3 regions of the Bradyrhizobium sp. NBAIM03 genome follow, and region 3 is predicted to be linked to each of the others. Evidence: predicted binding sites of a transcription regulator. Region 3 holds the regulator's gene; each other region holds the start of a gene.

Evidence for each region. Region 3 encodes LexA, which represses DNA repair genes until DNA is damaged. Its sites were predicted from a motif close to TGTTCNNNNTGTGTTCNG; they were not measured.
Region 1: a site for LexA is predicted at 3,861-3,878, ahead of I6F21_RS33360 (PA0069 family radical SAM protein). Genes of this name have one in related genera too.
Region 2: a site for LexA is predicted at 2,708-2,725, ahead of I6F21_RS29245 (single-stranded DNA-binding protein). Genes of this name have one in related genera too.

Annotation. Positions count from the first base shown of each region.
Region 1 covers NZ_JADYVS010000034.1:39,416-45,030, forward strand. The annotation lists gene I6F21_RS33345 (glycosyltransferase family 39 protein) at 1-1,015, opposite strand, end outside; gene I6F21_RS33350 (ribonuclease HII) at 1,261-2,118, opposite strand; gene I6F21_RS33355 (VOC family protein) at 2,196-2,651, opposite strand; gene I6F21_RS33360 (PA0069 family radical SAM protein) at 2,676-3,839, opposite strand; gene I6F21_RS33365 (phosphoketolase family protein) at 4,050-5,615, shown strand, end outside.
Region 2 covers NZ_JADYVS010000025.1:50,200-55,814, forward strand. The annotation lists gene I6F21_RS29230 (outer membrane beta-barrel protein) at 1-486, opposite strand, end outside; gene I6F21_RS29235 (outer membrane protein) at 711-1,409, opposite strand; gene I6F21_RS29240 (outer membrane beta-barrel protein) at 1,649-2,431, opposite strand; gene I6F21_RS29245 (single-stranded DNA-binding protein) at 2,880-3,374, shown strand; gene gyrA (DNA gyrase subunit A) at 3,734-5,615, shown strand, end outside.
Region 3 covers NZ_JADYVS010000010.1:203,677-209,291, forward strand. The annotation lists gene I6F21_RS17840 (ComEC/Rec2 family competence protein) at 1-1,319, shown strand, start outside; gene I6F21_RS17845 (GAF domain-containing protein) at 1,326-2,267, opposite strand; gene I6F21_RS17850 (hypothetical protein) at 2,485-2,919, opposite strand; gene lexA (transcriptional repressor LexA) at 3,294-3,995, opposite strand; gene glp (gephyrin-like molybdotransferase Glp) at 4,172-5,380, opposite strand; gene I6F21_RS17865 (hypothetical protein) at 5,512-5,615, shown strand, end outside.

The DNA of each region.
Region 1 (5,615 bases), on a different contig from region 3:
GATCGCCGGCCGCGACGACCACGGCGAGCCCCGTCATGATCAGCACGACGCCGGGGCCGCCGACGACGGAATCGAGCCCCAGCAGGCCGGAGATCAGCACTGCGCCGAGCGGCAGAGCGAACGCGAAGAAATAGACGAAGTTGCGCGCGAGCGGCTCGACCGGCGGGCGGTAGATGATCGGCGGCTCCTCGCCCTTGCCGGCGAACATTCCGGTGTTGAGAAAGGTCAGCGCCGGGATCGCCGCCGCCCCGAGCACGAGGCCGCCGAGCAGCCAGACCGCATGCAGCGCGCGGTCGTTGAGCTCGGCGACTGGCGGCAAGGCCGGCAGCGTCGGCGTCTCGGCCCGCATCAGAAAGACCGCATAGGGCAGCGCCAGCACGGCGACGACGATTAGCGCGAACAGCGGATCGAGTCCGCGCAGCGTCCGGCGGCCGCCGGCGGTCGAGACCGCGAAGACGACGATCAGCAGCAGCAGGAAGATCGCGGCGGGCGTCGTCAGCAGCAGGAGGCCGGCTTCGATCGACCAGGCGAACCAGGCATTGCCTCGGCGCTGGCCGATGATCTGCCAGGAGTGCAGCAGCAAGAGCGCCCAGAGCGGCCGCGCCAGGATCAGCGGACCGAAGTCCAGCGCGGACGAGGAGAAGGCCAGCACCGTCATGGTCAGGAGCACGGCGAGCACCGCCTGCTGCGAGCCGACCACGGCACGGGAGAGATGATAGAGCGCGATGAAGGTCGCGATCTCGCAGAGCTGGGCGAGCACATAGACGCCGAGCATGTGGCCGCCGGCGGCGCGATAGGCGATGTCGGCGAGCCAGATGGCAAGCGGCGGGCCGAGATCGGTGCCGACCTGGTATTCCCTGCCGAAGGCCAGAAGGGTCGCGAGAGTGCCGGGCGGGCTGCGGTAGAACACCAGCGCCACGAACAGCCACATCGCAGCCTGCAGCAGCACCGCAATCCAAACGATCAGCCGCGGCCGGGCGCGAATGAGCTCGATGACCAGGGAGGTAAACCGCATGCAACGTCCGAAGGTGCAGCCAACCCGTCCAGCCGGCCCTATTCGCTCACGTCTGTTTTGATAAAGGGCGTCACGGGTTGTGGCAACCGCCGCAGTTCGTCATGCCCGGGCTTGTCCCGCCTGCGCGGCCGAAGCCGCTTCGGCGCGGCGAAGGCGCGGGCATCCACGTTCTTCGTGCCGCTGGTAAGACGTGGGTGGCCGGGTCAAGCCCGGCCATGACGGATGGGAAAGCTGTAGGAGGATCGCTAGAGATTTACGGAAGCGTCGATCTCGACGCTCGCCTCCACCTGCACCTCGACCTCGGTGACCGAGAACAGATCCTGCACCGGCTCGACGGTCCAGGGCATGTGCTTGGCGCGGGCGGCGGCGACGGGAGCGAAGAAGCTGCGGTGGTGGATGGAAGGGCCGAGGCGATCAAGCGCGTCGAGATGCTCGGGGACGGCGTAGCCCTTGTGCTGCTCGAAGCCGTAGCCCGGGCAGTCCTGCGCCAGTGCGCACATCAGCCGGTCCCGGGTGACCTTGGCGACGATGGAGGCCGCCGCGATCGAGAGCACGATACCGTCGCCGCCGATCACGGCCTCGCAGTCGCATGCGGTGTCGAGCCGGTCGCGGCCGTCGACGAAGACGTGCCTGGGCGCCTCGGGCAGGGCCACCACGGCGCGCTTCAGCGCCCACAGCGAGGCGCGCAGGATGTTGTCGCGGTCGATTCGCGCCGGCGAGGCGACGGCGACCGAGACCTGCGCGGTGGCGCAGATCTTGTCGAACAGCTTTTCGCGCTCCTCGGCGGTCAGGCGCTTGGAATCGTCGATGCCGCGGGGAATCCGGTCGGGATCGAGAATCACCGCGGCGGCCACCACGGGGCCTGCGAGCGGGCCGCGGCCAGCCTCGTCGCAGCCCGCGACCGGCCAGACGCCGCGCTTGATCAGCACGCGCTCGCGGCGGAAGCTGGGGGCAGCAACGGCAATGATGCCTTTCCTACCGGCAGGGACCTTCGCAGCATCGGCCGCAGATATCTTTGCCGCCTTGGCGGGCACAGCCTTCGGCGCGGCCTTTTTCTTCGGCGCGGCTTTGGCTGGGGTCTTGGCGGAGGGGTCCCGAATCATGGCCGGGATCGTGCGCCAGGGGGCTTCGCCAGCGCAACCGGGAACCCACGATATTCCCGTTATTCAGGCCGCCCGCCCTACTCCGCCAGATGCACCCGCCGGTCCTCGCCCACCTCGATGCCGGGTGCGACCACGACTTCCCAGACATGTGCATCGGGATCGGCAAAATAGCCGCAATAGCCGCCGTAATCGGTCGCGTGCGCCGCCTTCAGCAAGGTGGCCCCCTTCTCGACGGCGAATGCCAGCACCTCGTCGACCTCCTCGCGGGTCACGCAATTCCAGGCAAGCGTCATGCCGCGAAAGGTCGTGGGCCTCGGCTGGTCCTCCAAGGACGCGTCTGCGGCGAGCCGATCCCAGTGATAAAGCGCTAGCACCGGACCGCCGGTGTCGTAGAACGCAACCGCCTCGCCGGTCTCCTTCAGCCGGCGCGAGAAACCGAGCGCGTCGTAGAAGGCGATGCTGGCGCGGATGTCGTTCACACCGAGCGTGATGACGGTCAGCCGCGGCACCGGCACCGCGAGTTCCTTGAGCATGCGACACCTCTTGCACGTGTCCGCTCAAAACAGGCTGAGCTGATCACCGTTCCGCTTCGGCCGCGCAAAGTGATCAATGGTCAGCTTGGAGCGCCGCTTGTTGAGGCCGAGCCTCTCGCAGGCGATCTCGAAGCGGCGGCCGATGGTCCAAGCCATCGGTCCGGTGCCCTTCATCCGCTCGCCCCATTTGGCGTCGTAGTCGCGCCCGCCGCGCATGTCTCGGATCAGGGTGAAGACGTGGCGATAGCGGTCCGGATAGTTCGCCATCAGCCATTCGCGGAAGAGATCGCGCACCTCCAGTGGCAGCCGCAGCAGCACATAGGCGGCTTCCTTGACCCCGGCATGGGCGGCGGCGTCGAGGATGCGCTCGATCTCGGAATCGTTCAGTGCCGGGATCACGGGCGCGACCATCACCGTGGTGGGAATGCCGGCGTCCGAGAGCTGCTTGAGCGCCTCCAGCCGTTTCGGCGGCGTCGAGGCCCGCGGCTCCATGGTGCGCGCCAGCTTCGGATCGAGCGAGGTGACCGAGATCGCGACCTTGGCGAGGTTGCGCTTGGCCATCCGCTGGAGAATGTCGATGTCGCGCAGCACCAGCGCCGACTTGGTGACGATGCCGACGGGATGCCCTGCGCGCTCCAGCACTTCCAGAATGCCGCGCATGATTTTGCGCTCGCGCTCGATCGGCTGGTAGGGATCGGTGTTGGTGCCGATCGCGATCATCCGCGGCTCGTAGCCGGGAGCCGCAAGCTCCTTCTCGAGCAGCGAAGGCGCCTCGGGCTTCACGAACAGTTTCGACTCGAAGTCGAGCCCCGGCGACAGACCGAGATAGGCGTGGGTCGGCCGCGCGAAGCAATAGACGCAGCCGTGCTCGCAGCCGCGATAGGGATTGATCGAGCGGTCGAAACCGATGTCGGGGGAATCGTTGCGGGTGATCACCTTGCGCGAGGTGTCGATGGCGACACTCGTCTTGAACGGCGGCAGCTCGTCGAGGCTCTGCCAGCCGTCGTCGAAAGCGACGCGCGCCTCGGCCTCGTAACGGCCGCTGGCGTTGGACTGCGCGCCCCGCCCTCGCCGTCGGGCGCGGTCGATGGCGACGCCAAGCTCGGGGAAATCTGAAGGCGCACCCGCCGGCTCGGAGGGCGCCGTGACCGGCGGGTGCTTGAGAGCATGAGAGGATGCTGGACTCATGCAGCCAAGATAGCACGACATAGGAACAAATCAAGAACACAAACCAAAAACGTGAAAACAACCCCATGCACAGTAGAGCTGCCCAAACTTCGCGCGCCTGCCTTTGACCTCACGCAACACGGCCGTCACGACCATCCCGTTTCATGCCCGACGGATCGATCGCCCCGGAACCGGGTTGGTGACGATCGCGAAGTGAAGGTCGGCAGGAACATGACAATCCAACAAAAAACGGCCGAAGCGAGCAGCGACCTCGATCTGCTCGATCGCTATTGGCGCGCCGCCAACTACCTCTCGGTCGGGCAAATCTACCTGCTCGACAATCCGCTGCTGCGCGAGCCGCTGCGGCCCGAGCACATCAAGCCGCGTCTGCTCGGACATTGGGGCACGACGCCGGGGCTGAACTTCATCTATGCCCATCTCAACCGCGTCATCCGCGCGCTCGATGTCAGCGTGATCTATGTCTGCGGTCCCGGCCATGGCGGTCCGGGCATGGTCGCCAACACTTATCTCGAAGGCAGCTACAGCGAGATCTATCCCGATATTGCGCGCGACGCGGACGGATTGCGCAAGCTGTTTCGGCAGTTCTCCTTCCCCGGCGGCATCCCGAGCCACGCGGCGCCGGAAACGCCGGGCTCGATCCACGAGGGCGGCGAGCTCGGCTATGCGCTGGTGCACGCCTATGGCGCCGCATTCGACAACCCGGATTTGATTGTCGCCTGCGTGGTCGGCGACGGCGAGGCCGAGACCGGCCCGCTCGCTGCGTCCTGGCACTCCAACAAGTTCCTGAACCCTGCCCATGACGGGGCGGTGCTGCCGATCCTGCATCTCAACGGCTACAAGATCGCGGGCCCCACCGTGCTTGGGCGGATGCAGGACGCGGAGATCCGCGACCTCTTGCGCGGGTTCGGCCACGAGCCGCTGTTCGTCAGCGGCGACGATCCCAAATTGATGCACCAGGCCATGGCCGATGCGCTCGACGTTGCATTCGCCAGCATCCGCTCGATCCAGCAACATGCCCGCGACGGCCGCACAACCGTCGAGCGGCCGCGCTGGCCGATGATCGTGCTGCGCAGCCCCAAGGGCTGGACCGGCCCGAAGGAGGTCGACGGCAAGAAGGTGGAGGGCTTCTGGCGCGCGCATCAGGTGCCAGTCGCAGGCTGCCGCGAGAACCCGGAGCATCTCAAGGTGCTCGAAGACTGGATGCGCAGTTACGAGCCGGAAAAGCTGTTCGATGGCAACGGCGCGCTCGTTGCCGAGCTTCAGGCGCTTGCGCCCGAAGGCGTCAGGCGCATGGGCGCCAATCCGCATGCCAATGGCGGCGTGCTGAAGAAGGAGCTGAAGCTGCCCGACTTCCGCAGCTTCGCGATCGAGGTGACGCAGCCCGGCGAAGTCGTTGCGGAAGCGACGCGCGAGCTCGGCAAATTCCTGCGCGATGTCATCCGCCTCAACGCGAAGGAGCGCAACTTCCGCATCATGGGCCCGGACGAGACGGCATCGAACCGGCTCGACGCAGTGTTCGAAGCCACCGAACGCGTCTGGATGGAGCCCACCGAGCCTTACGACGTGCACCTCGCCCAGGACGGCCGCGTCATGGAGGTGCTGAGCGAGCATCTCTGCCAGGGCTGGCTGGAGGGCTATCTGCTCACCGGACGGCACGGCTTCTTCTCCTGCTACGAGGCCTTCATCCACATCGTGGATTCCATGTTCAACCAGCACGCCAAATGGCTGAAGGTGACGCGGGAGCTGCCGTGGCGGCGTCCGATCGCCTCGCTCAAT
Region 2 (5,615 bases), on a different contig from region 3:
GTGAGTGACGGCAGCGCCGCCCTTCACGTACCAAAGCACGTTGTTCCAGGCATAACCGACCTGGCCAGTGAAGAGGCCAATGGCGTCGATCCTGGTCTCGTTCACCAGCGGCGCGAGCGCGGCAGGCGAGCTGATGTTCGAACCCTTCAGGTCAGCCCAGTCCCCCTGGGCTTCGAGACCGAATACCCAGTTGGCGGACTGCCAGCGATAACCGATCTGGCCGCCGACGAGTGCGCCGGTCGCATTGTGACAACCTTCGGCCACCGCCGGAGCGACCACGAAGGGGCCGACACTGGTGAGATCCCAACAGTTGCGGCTCCAGCCACCGCCGGCGTTGGCGCCGAGGTAGAAACCGCTCCAGTTGTACACCGCGATCGGTGCCACCGGAGCCTTGGTGTAGGGGCGGGCTGCCAAATCGGCCGCCGAGGCCGGTGCCAACGCGCTGAGTGCGAACAAGCTGGCCGAAGCCAGCAAAAGCTTCTTCATATCCATTCCCCACTTCCATTTCTCATTCCGGTCTTCCGGAGAGCGGAAGAGCAGCGGACCTTATGACTCAAGCAACGTCATTGCTTTTACACCATTGAAGCCAAAGGTTGTGTCACCCAGCGGCCACACCCCTTCGAAAAGCGCGAGCGAACGGGCGGCCGCAACAAACAAAAAGGCCGGCGCGAGGCCGGCCTTTCGTGACGATGATGCGTCAGAGACGAAGCTCAGTACTTGGCGACGACCGGGCCGCCGAAGTGGTAGTTCACGCCGACCTGCACGGTGTGGAGGTCGAGAGTGCCGGTGTTGACCGGGAAGACGCCCGAGAAGTAGGTCTCGCCGCCCAGGCTGCGATAGAGGTACTCGCCCTTGACCGACCAGTTCGGAGCAAACATCGCCTCGACGCCCGCGCCGACCGTCCAGCCCGAATGGAACTGGCTCTCCGAGAGGCTCAGAACAGGGGGCGCGCTGACGCTGATCTTGTTGTTGATCCAGGCGTAACCACCCGTGGCGTACAGCAGGACGCTCGGGGAAGCGAGCCAGCCGATGCGACCACGCACGGTGCCGAGCGCGTCGATACGCGAACTGACCGTCGTGGGAACGAGGGCGCCACCAAAATCAACAAGACCGGTCGCCGAGGCGTTTACGTCAGCCCACGCGCCATCAGCTTCGATGCCGAACACGACGTTGGAGGTCTGCCAGTTGTAGCCAACGGTGCCGCCGACGAAACCGCCCTGCATGCGCGGATCATCGGAGCTGTTTTCCCAGGCGCCGCCACCGACGATACCCAGGTAAAAGCCGGTCCAGTTGTAGACCGAGGCAACAGGCGCAGGCGCCTTGGTGTAGGGGCGGGCTGCCAGATCAGCAGCCGAAGCGGGGGCCGCGAGAGCGAACAAACAGGCCGAAGCCAACAAAACCTTCTTCATTTTCAACTTAATCCCAGTCCCAGTTTCTGTTGTTGCCTTCCGTGGCGGAAGGGCAGCGGACTCAAACGGCCCAACTGACGCCGTCTTTACACCACCAAAGCCGCAAGTTGTGTCTCCGAAAAGCCACAACAGTCCAAAAGGTGATGGTTACTGACTTATTTACGTCCAGGCATGTGCCGAAAAAAAGAAGGGCCGGCGCAGGGCCGGCCCTTCCATTTGCTCGCGAAATGAGAGGGATATCAGTACCTCGCGACCAACGGGCCGCCGAAGCGATAATTCAGGCGGACTAGACCCATGTCGACGTCCTGACTGATGCGATCGCTCCCGAAGGCAACGCCCGCAGGCGTCGTGAAGGCGATCGTACGGTCGCCGAGGAAGATGTGGTTGTACTCGACGCCGAGCGTCCAGTTCGGAGCAAATCCGAATTCCAGGCCGGCGCCAACGGTGCCGCCCCAGCGGGTCTCGCGAGCCGACGCCAGCAGCGTGCCGGCGCCAGGCGTGCCAGGCGCGGCATAGACGTCGTACTTGTCCCCGACTACGGCGGCGCCGCCCTTCACATAGAGCAGCACGTTGTTCCAGGCATAACCGACCTGGCCCGTGATCAGGCCAAAAGCATCGATGTGAGAGCGGTTACGATCACCGGTGACCAAAGCGCTTCCAGGGAAGAGGAGGCTGACGTTGTCCCCCGAGAAGTCAGCCCAGTTGCCCTGGCCCTCGAGGCCGAACACCCAATTGGTCGACTGCCAGCGGTAGCCGATCTGACCACCGACCGTGCCGCCGGTCGCATCGTGACAGCCTTCAGCCACCAGAACGCCCGTGACCGGGGTCACGAAGTCCCAGCACTTGCGGCTCGTGCCGCCGCCGCCGTTGACGCCGATGTAGAAGCCGCTCCAGTCGTAAACCGCGGCGACCGCCGGGGCCGGAGCCTTGGTGTAGGGACGCGCAGCCATATCCGCCGCGCTTGCCGGAGCCGACAGCCCCATTGCCATTGCACTGATTACGCCGAAAAGAATCTTATTCATTGCAGTCTCCCCAAGTTTCGTCCGCTTCATGAAAGTCCCCGAAGCGGCTGATCAGACGCGACACCCATATGAATCAATTCCAAGGCAAAGGTAGCCTAAGGAAAGGGCAGAGTCCGTCTCCGGAATGCCACACTTGCGGATTGATTGAATGGGTTCCAACTTGATGAATGTTAAATGGTTTTTGCCATACTCGGGAACCCAAAAAGGTTCCATTCGAGGGCTGTCCTTTTTTGTGGCATGAGAGGACATGCGGGAAATTTCCGCTCGCTCGTGCCGAAGAACAAATCTGGAACAAACGTGCGCGCGATGCTATATGTGGGGATAACCTTGGGGGTGGCAGGCTGATCGGTGCCCGCAAGCGTATAGGGTCGCCCTAGCGGGCGCAGAGGAACGCGGGCAGCGGATTCGCCCTTTTGAAATTCAGTGGCATTCGGAGTGGAGAGCGGCGATGGCGGGAAGCGTCAACAAGGTCATTCTGGTTGGAAATCTCGGCAAGGATCCCGAAATCCGCCGCACCCAGGACGGGCGGCCGATCGCGAATTTGAGCATCGCGACCTCGGAGACCTGGCGCGACAAGAACACCGGCGAGCGCAAGGAGAAGACCGAGTGGCATCGCGTCGTGATCTTCTCTGAGCCGCTTTGCAAGATCGTCGAACAGTATCTGAAGAAGGGCGCAAAGGTTTACATCGAAGGCGCGCTCCAGACCCGCAAGTACACCGACCAGAGCGGCGTCGAGAAATACTCGACCGAGGTCGTGCTGCAGGGCTTCAACTCAACGCTGACGATGCTGGACGGCCGCGGTGGCGGCGGCGGAGGTGGCAGCTTCGGCGACGAGCCGGGCGGCGACTTCGGCTCCTCCGGACCCGTCAGCAGCGCGCCGCGCCGTCCCGTTGCCGCCGGCGGCGGCCGCAACAGCGACATGGACGACGATATCCCGTTCTGAGAGGGCGGGATTACTCGACGGAGATGCGGCGGCAACCTCGGCGCCGCTTGCGCCTCCCCGTCAGGAGACATTCCTAATTGACTGAACGGGCTCGGATTTTCCGGGCGCGCTTCATGTGTGGGGTGAGGTTCGTATCAAGCCGGGCAAAACGGGTTGACCGGAGGCCCCTTGACGCGTGTTCAGGCCGGCGTTGCGGGCGTTCATGAAGGACCGATTCCGGGGGCGTGCAGGGCGCTGTTCCGAAGCCGTAAGTTATTGGAAGAATAAGCGGAAAAAGGACTTTCCGAGGGCGGTCAGGGTGGTTATCCGACCCCGGATGCGCTATATGATTCCCAGACAAACCCTCACCGGATTTCCCCTTGGCTGACGACGATAACAAGCCCGGCGACCAGCCGGCGCAACCCTCGGACATTCGCCCCGTCTCCATCCTCGACGAGATGAAGAAGTCCTACCTCGATTACGCCATGAGCGTGATCGTGTCGCGCGCGCTGCCCGATGCGCGCGACGGCCTGAAGCCGGTGCATCGGCGCATCCTGTTCTCGATGAACGAGCAGGGCTTCACGCCCGACAAGAAGCACAAGAAGTCCGCCGGTATCGTCGGTGACGTCATGGGTAAATACCACCCTCATGGCGACCAGGCGATCTACGACGCGCTGGTGCGCATGGCGCAGGACTTCTCGATGCGCGAGTTGCTGGTGGACGGGCAGGGCAATTTCGGCTCGGTCGACGGCGACCCGGCGGCGGCCATGCGCTACACCGAGTCCCGCCTGACCAAGATCGCGCTGAAGCTGCTCGAGGACATCGACAGCGACACCGTCGACTTCCAGGACAATTACGACGGTTCCGAGAAGGAGCCGGTGGTCCTGCCGGCGCGGTTCCCGAACCTGCTGGTCAACGGCGCGGGCGGCATTGCCGTCGGCATGGCGACCAACATCCCGCCGCACAATCTCGGCGAGGTGATCGACGCCTGTATTGCGCTGATCGACAATCCCTCGCTGACCATCGACGAGCTCATCAACATCATTCCCGGCCCGGATTTCCCGACCGGCGGCATCATCCTCGGACGCCAGGGCATCCGCAGCGCCTACCATCTCGGCCGCGGCTCCATCGTGATGCGCGGCAAGGTCACGTTCGAGACCATTCGCAAGGATCGAGAGGCGATCGTCATCACCGAGATTCCGTATCAGGTGAACAAGGCGACGATGGTCGAGCGCATCGCCGAGCTCTACAAGGAAAAGAAGATCGAGGGCATCTCCGATCTGCGCGACGAGTCCGACCGCGAGGGCTATCGCGTCGTCGTCGAGCTCAAGCGCGACGCCGTGCCCGACGTGGTACTGAACCAGCTCTACAAGTTCACCCCGCTGCAGACGAGCTTCGGCGTCAACGCGGTTGCGCTCGATTCCGGGCGTCCGCAGACGATGAACTTGAAGGATATGTTGACGATCTTCGTCGGCTTCCGCGAGCAGGTCGTTACCCGGCGCACCAAGTACAAGCTGCGCAAGGCGCGTGAGCGCGCCCATGAGCAGGTCGGCCTCGCCATCGCGGTCGCCAACATCGACGAGATCATCAAGGTGATCCGCACCTCGCCGACACCGGCGGCGGCCCGTGACACCCTGATGACGCGCGATTGGCCTGCGCGCGACGTCGAGGACATCATCACGCTGATCGATGACCCGCGTCACCGGATCAACGAGGACGGCACGATCCGCCTCTCGCTGGAGCAGGCGAGGGCGATCCTCGAATTGCGTCTCGCACGTCTCACCGCGCTCGGCCGCGACGAGATTGGCGGCGAGCTGTCGAAGCTCGCCGGGGAGATCGGCGACTATCTCGCGATCCTGCGCTCACGCGCGCGCATCCTGGACATCATCAAGACCGAGCTTGCCGAGGTGAAGGCCGAGTTCGCAACGCCCCGCCGCACCGTGATCATGGAGCAGGAGGGCGAGGTCGAGGACGAGGACCTGATCCAGCGCGAGGACATGGTCGTCACGGTCTCGCACGCCGGCTACGTCAAGCGCGTGCCGCTGTCGGCCTACCGGGCGCAGCGCCGCGGCGGCAAGGGCCGCTCCGGCATGCAGACCCGCGACGAGGACTTCGTCAGCCGGCTCTTTGTCGCCTCGACCCATACTCCGGTGCTGTTCTTCTCCTCGCGCGGCCAGGTCTACAAGGAAAAGGTCTGGCGGCTGCCGATGGCCGCGCCGAACGCGCGCGGCAAGGCCATGATCAACATCCTGCCGCTGGAGC
Region 3 (5,615 bases):
TGCTGGCCTTGATCCCGGGGCTGGCGGCCGGCTCTGCCATCAAGAAATGGTCGGCCGCCGCGGCGCTGGTCGCGGCCGCGTTCTACCTGTTGCTGTCGGGCGCGGAGGTTGCGACGCAAAGATCGTTCTTCATGACGGCGGTGGTGCTGATCGCAGTGATGGTCGACCGCCGCGCCATCACCTTCCGCACGCTGGCGGTTGCCGCGCTGATCGTGCTTGCGGTCGCGCCGGAGGCGTTGGTGCATCCAAGCTTCCAGATGTCGTTTGCGGCAACGCTCGGGCTGGTGGCGCTGGTGCAGATCGGCATGCCGAACCTGCTCGCCTCGCCCGATCATTCCGCGACGGCGCGGATCGCGTTGTGGGGCGGCCGCGAGATCGCGATGCTGTTCCTGGCCTCGCTGATCGCGGGGCTCGCGACCACGCCGTACGCCGCCTTCCACTTCCATCGCGTGACCCCATACGGCGTGCTCGCCAATCTCGGCGCCATGCCGGTGGTCTCGGCGCTGGTGATGCCGGCCGGGCTGTTGGGGCTGCTCGCGGCGCCCTTCGGGCTCGACGGCGTGTTCTGGTGGTTGATGGGGATCGGCATCGAGTGGATGGTCCTGGTCGCGCGCTGGGTGGCGGCCCTGCCGGGCGCCGTCGGCCGCATTCCCGCCTTCGGGATCGCGCCGCTGATCGCAGCGAGCCTCGGGCTCATCGTGATGGGCCTGTTGCGCACGCCCTTGCGCTGGTCCGGCGCCCTGGTGCTGCTGGCAGCGATCCTCTGGGGACTGTCGGTGCGGCAGCCCGATATCCTGATTGCCGGGGATGGCGCGAGCGTCGCGATCCGGGGCGGGGATGGGCGCTTGCAGGTGATCCGCGCCAGCAAGGACAGCTTCCTGCTGAAGGAGTGGTTGGCTGCCGATGCCGATCCGCGCGATGCCGGCAACGCCTCGTTGGCGAGTGGGGTGTCGTGTGACGAGACCGGCTGCGTGGCGCCGCTCGCGGACGGACGACTGATCGCGTTGGCGACGCGTATCGACGCGCTGGCCGATGATTGCAGCCGCGCCGCGCTGGTGGTGACGGCGCGGCCTGCGCCACCCGATTGCGCGGCGATGGTGGTCGATCGGGCGGGTCTTGCCAGTCAGGGCGCACTGGCTCTGACGAGACGCGGCGAGGGCTTTTCGGTGCAGGCGGTGAGGACGAGGGGAGCAAGCCGTCCCTGGCTGCCGGCCGGCGCCGGCGAGGGAGATTTCGACGGCAGCCTCGTGCCGAAGGCGGCCGTGCCCCGCAACCGGGACGCAACGCCATCGGAGGCCGACTTGCAGGCCGACGATTGACGCGGATCACAAATACCAGGCCAGCACGGCGTCAAGCCTTCCGTTGCCGATGACCGGCAGGGCCACCATTCGGCTCAGCCCGGCTGCGCAGGCTTCGGAGCCGGCGATCGAGCCGTCACGGGTGAGATCGTCGTTGAGCGCGGGCATGCCGGCGGCCCAGGCGCCGCCAATGCTGCCTTCGCCCCTGGCGATGGACTGCGCCGCATAGCGTGCGGCGAGGTCGGTCTGCGCGCTGCAATCGCCGGCGCGAAAGACCAGCGCCGAACGGTCCTCGTTCGGGACCCAGATCTCGAAGCGTCGTGCAATCGGCGTTGCCTGCGCGGAGAGGAATGTCAGAACCCAGGTCTGGTCGGTACCGGTTCGGTAGGGCACGCCGACGCCGAGATTGATCCCGACCTTGGCGGCGTCCTCCCAGCGCAGGAAACTCTTGGCGTCGTGCAAGTCCTTGATGATCAGCGGCAGGCCCGCCTTCCAGGTGCGTCCGGGCAGGCCGAAGCCGCGCGGAAATCTGGTGTGGCGGGAGTTGAATTCGAACATGTCCGCGGTGCCGTAATAGCCATCGACGAGCCCCATCTCATGCGAGAGATCAGGATCGTTGTGCCAGAGTTCGATCGCGCCGACGTGCGCCTCGTCGTCGCCACAGAACAGCACCAGCACGGCTTGCAGGAATTCGCCCGCGAACACCGGCACCGCCACGCCGCAGGTGAGGCCGGCCGCAGCGGCCTGATCGGTCCGCTTGAAATAGGAGTTGGCGAATTTCGTGAGGATGACGGGGTGGCCACAGGCCCAGGCCTTGCCGGGAAGTCCCTCGTCATATCCGAAGTGCAGCTCTTCGCTGACGGCTTTGAACGCGGACAGCCCATCGTCGTAGAGGCCGCCGCCGAATTCCAGCCGCCTGCGCGTCCGGTCGGGTACCCAAAGTTCAACGACGCGAATGAAGGTCTTCATCGAGCGTGTCCGCCGCCTCAAACCACGACAGCATCGGTCATTTGGCTGCGGAGCGGACGTTCAAAATGCGGGCAGCACGGCCCAAACTTCGTGCGACGACGAGGCGCGGCGGTGGGCTCGCCGATCGAATGTCCTGAAACACAAACTTGCCGGGCTCGCCGGCCTCGGCCGGCGACGGCAATTTCAATCCCGGGCTCGGCCTGTCGGCCGAAGGGCGTCAGCCGATCGGCAGGCGCGTGATCGTGGGCCGCGTGTCGGCGACGATCTGCGGCTTGTGCTCGCGCTCGGGGGCTGGCTGCGTCACCGGCAATTGCAGCACGGTCGCGCGCTGGCCTTCGACGAGCTGCGTCACCAGCACGTATTTGCCGTCGGGGAATTCGATCGCGTCATGATGGCGATCGGGAATGTGCGGGTCGATCTTGCCGAACTTGCCGACGCGAGAGTTCACGGTGCGCGTCCAGATCCAGCGGTTGTCGTAGCGGACATTGTCGGCGAAAGCGAGCTCCGTCCCCGGCAGCAGACAGACCGCGACGGAGGGATCGGCTTCGGAAGCGAAACCGCGCGTCGAGGTGCCGCGGAAGGTTGTCGTGACGATCGTCTCGCCGACTTCGGCGGGGCGCGTCGCGACGGCATGCAGGCTGTAGTCACACATCGGGTGCTCCTCATGCTGGGATAGCGACCCGCGTCTCTTTCGAGGCGCAGGCCTCTATCAGAGTGGAAGCATACAACGCTCTGCTCGGTTATGGGCAAATCTGCGGCTCGCGTCCGCAGCGCGCGATCACATTATCTTTCCCGGATTCGATAGGAACAAACCTCGCGTCCTTGCATTCGGCCGGAGCTATCAGCACTGCCGGCACAACTCTACCGGCGAAGCAGAAATGGCTGCGCGCCTGCGCGGGGGAATGTCGCGCGGGAAGATGGACCGGACAGCCGGCGCGAGAGACCGGCCGGAGCGGGCAAGTATCCGCTCCGATCCTGGATCGACGATGCCGATCGCAGCGCGCGCGGCGCTTGAGACTTCCGTTATCAGTACTTCCGGTAAAGCCCGATCAGCTTGCCCTGGATCTTCACGCGGTTCGGCGGAAGAATGCGGACCTCGTAGGCGGCATTGGCGGGCTCGAGCGCGATCGAGGCGCCGCGGCGGCGGAAGCGCTTGAGCGTGGCCTCCTCGTCGTCGATCAATGCCACCACGATGTCGCCGGTATTTGCGGTCTCGTTGCGCTGGATCAGCGCCATGTCGCCGTCGAGGATGCCGGCCTCGACCATCGAATCGCCGCGCACTTCGAGCGCGTAGTGCTCGCCCGAGCCGAGCATGTCCGGCGGCACGCTGATGGTATGGCTGCGGGTCTGCAGCGCCTCGATCGGCGTGCCGGCGGCGATGCGGCCCATCACGGGCACCGCGACGGGGCGCTCGCCCTCGTCCGCGGGCGGGCTGGAGCTCGCGCGCACCTTGCCGAGATTGCCCTCGATCACGCTCGGGGTGAAGCCACGGCGATTGCCGGCGGCGGCCTGGAGCTCGGGCAGCTTGATCACCTCGATGGCACGGGCGCGGTTGGGCAGGCGGCGAATGAAGCCGCGCTCCTCGAGCGCAGTGATCAGGCGATGGATGCCTGACTTCGAGCGCAGGTCGAGCGCATCCTTCATCTCGTCGAAGGACGGCGGCACGCCGCTTTCCTTCAGACGTTCGCTGATGAACCGCAGAAGCTCGTATTGTTTGCGCGTCAACATCTCGACCAAAGTCCCCCGGTTGATGTCGTTCGATTCCGACACGATGAAGCCGGCACTAAGCCGCTACATCCTCGAAACAAATCATGAACGGACACTATATGTTCGATATGTGTTCCGCAACTGCTTAATTTATGGTGAACGCGGCCAAGCTCGCGGAATGCGTGTGGCTGGGCGGCTCAGACGGGCAGCCGGAGCACCTCGCAAGGCGTGCCGGCCTCGGCCTTCGGCGCGAACGGTGCGCGCACCAGAAGTACCTGTGCCGCAGCGAGATTCGCAAGAAGGGAGGAGTCCTGATGGCTGACCGGAAGGGCGACGCGCGTGCCGTCGTCGCGCTCCTCCAGCCGCGCACGCAGATAGTCCTCGCGCTGGTCGTTGGCGGCGAGATCGCGGCCCAGCACGGCGCGCTCGCGCCGATGATGAATCGCTGAACGGCCCGACAGGGCGCGAATCAAGGGGACCATGAACAGGAAGGCGCACACGTAGGACGACACGGGATTGCCGGGCAGGCCAATCACGCGCATCGCGCCTATCCGACCGTGCATCATCGGCTTGCCCGGCCGGATCGCGATCTTCCAGAACGCCATCGCGATGCCTTCGCCCTTGAGCGCCTGCTGGACCAGGTCGTGGTCGCCGACCGAGGCACCGCCGGTCGTGATCAGGATGTCGGCGCCGCTCTCGCGCGCGCGGCGGATGCCGGCGGACGTCGCCTCCAGTGTATCGGCGGCAATTCCGAGGTCGATGGTCTCGGCGCCCTCGCTGCGGGCGAGCGCATGCAGGGCATAGCCGTTGGAATAGACGATCTGGCCGCGACCAGGCGTGGTGCCCGGCATCACGAGCTCGTCGCCGGTGGCGAGAACGGCAACCCTCGGGCGGCGGATGATGGCGAGATGCGGATGATTCATTCCGGCGGCAAGGGCGAGATCGCGCTCGGTGAGGCGGATTCCCTTGCGCAGCAGCACGTCGCCTTCGCGGAAGTCGACGCCTGCAGGGCGGATGTGCCGGCCGAAAATGGCGGCTTCCTTGATCGTCACATGTTTGCCGTCGGCAGCTGTGTCCTCCTGGATCACGACGGCATCGGCGCCGTCGGGAACGACGCCGCCGGTGAAGATCCGCACGGCTTCGCCGGGGCCGACGCTTCCCGCGAGCGGCCGGCCCGCCGCGACCTCGCCGACGACGGTCAACCTCGAATCGTTTGCCGCGTCGGCCGTGCGCACGGCATAGCCGTCCATCGCCGACATCGCCTCCGGCGGCTGCGTGCGCCGCGCCGCGACATCGCGGGCTAGCACACGATGGTAGGCCTCGTCGAGGCAAACCATCTGTTCAGCCAGCGGCTCGACGCCGGCCAACACCGCGGCAAGCGCGTCAGAAACCGGCATCAGGGCCACGGGCGAACTCCGCAACAAATCAGGACTGGGTCGGCAAGTTCTAGCCGAGCGGAGGAGCTGAAGCAAAAGGCCTCCCTTGCCAGCCAGGAACCACACTTCCTTTTGGTCTCGACCCGGCTTATCTTCTGCCAATGACAGAACTGCTCGAAAAGGCGCTGAAGGCCGTGCGGCGGCTTCCTGCGGATAGCCAGGACGAGATTGCACGCGCCATGTTGGCGTTGAGCGACGCCGGAGA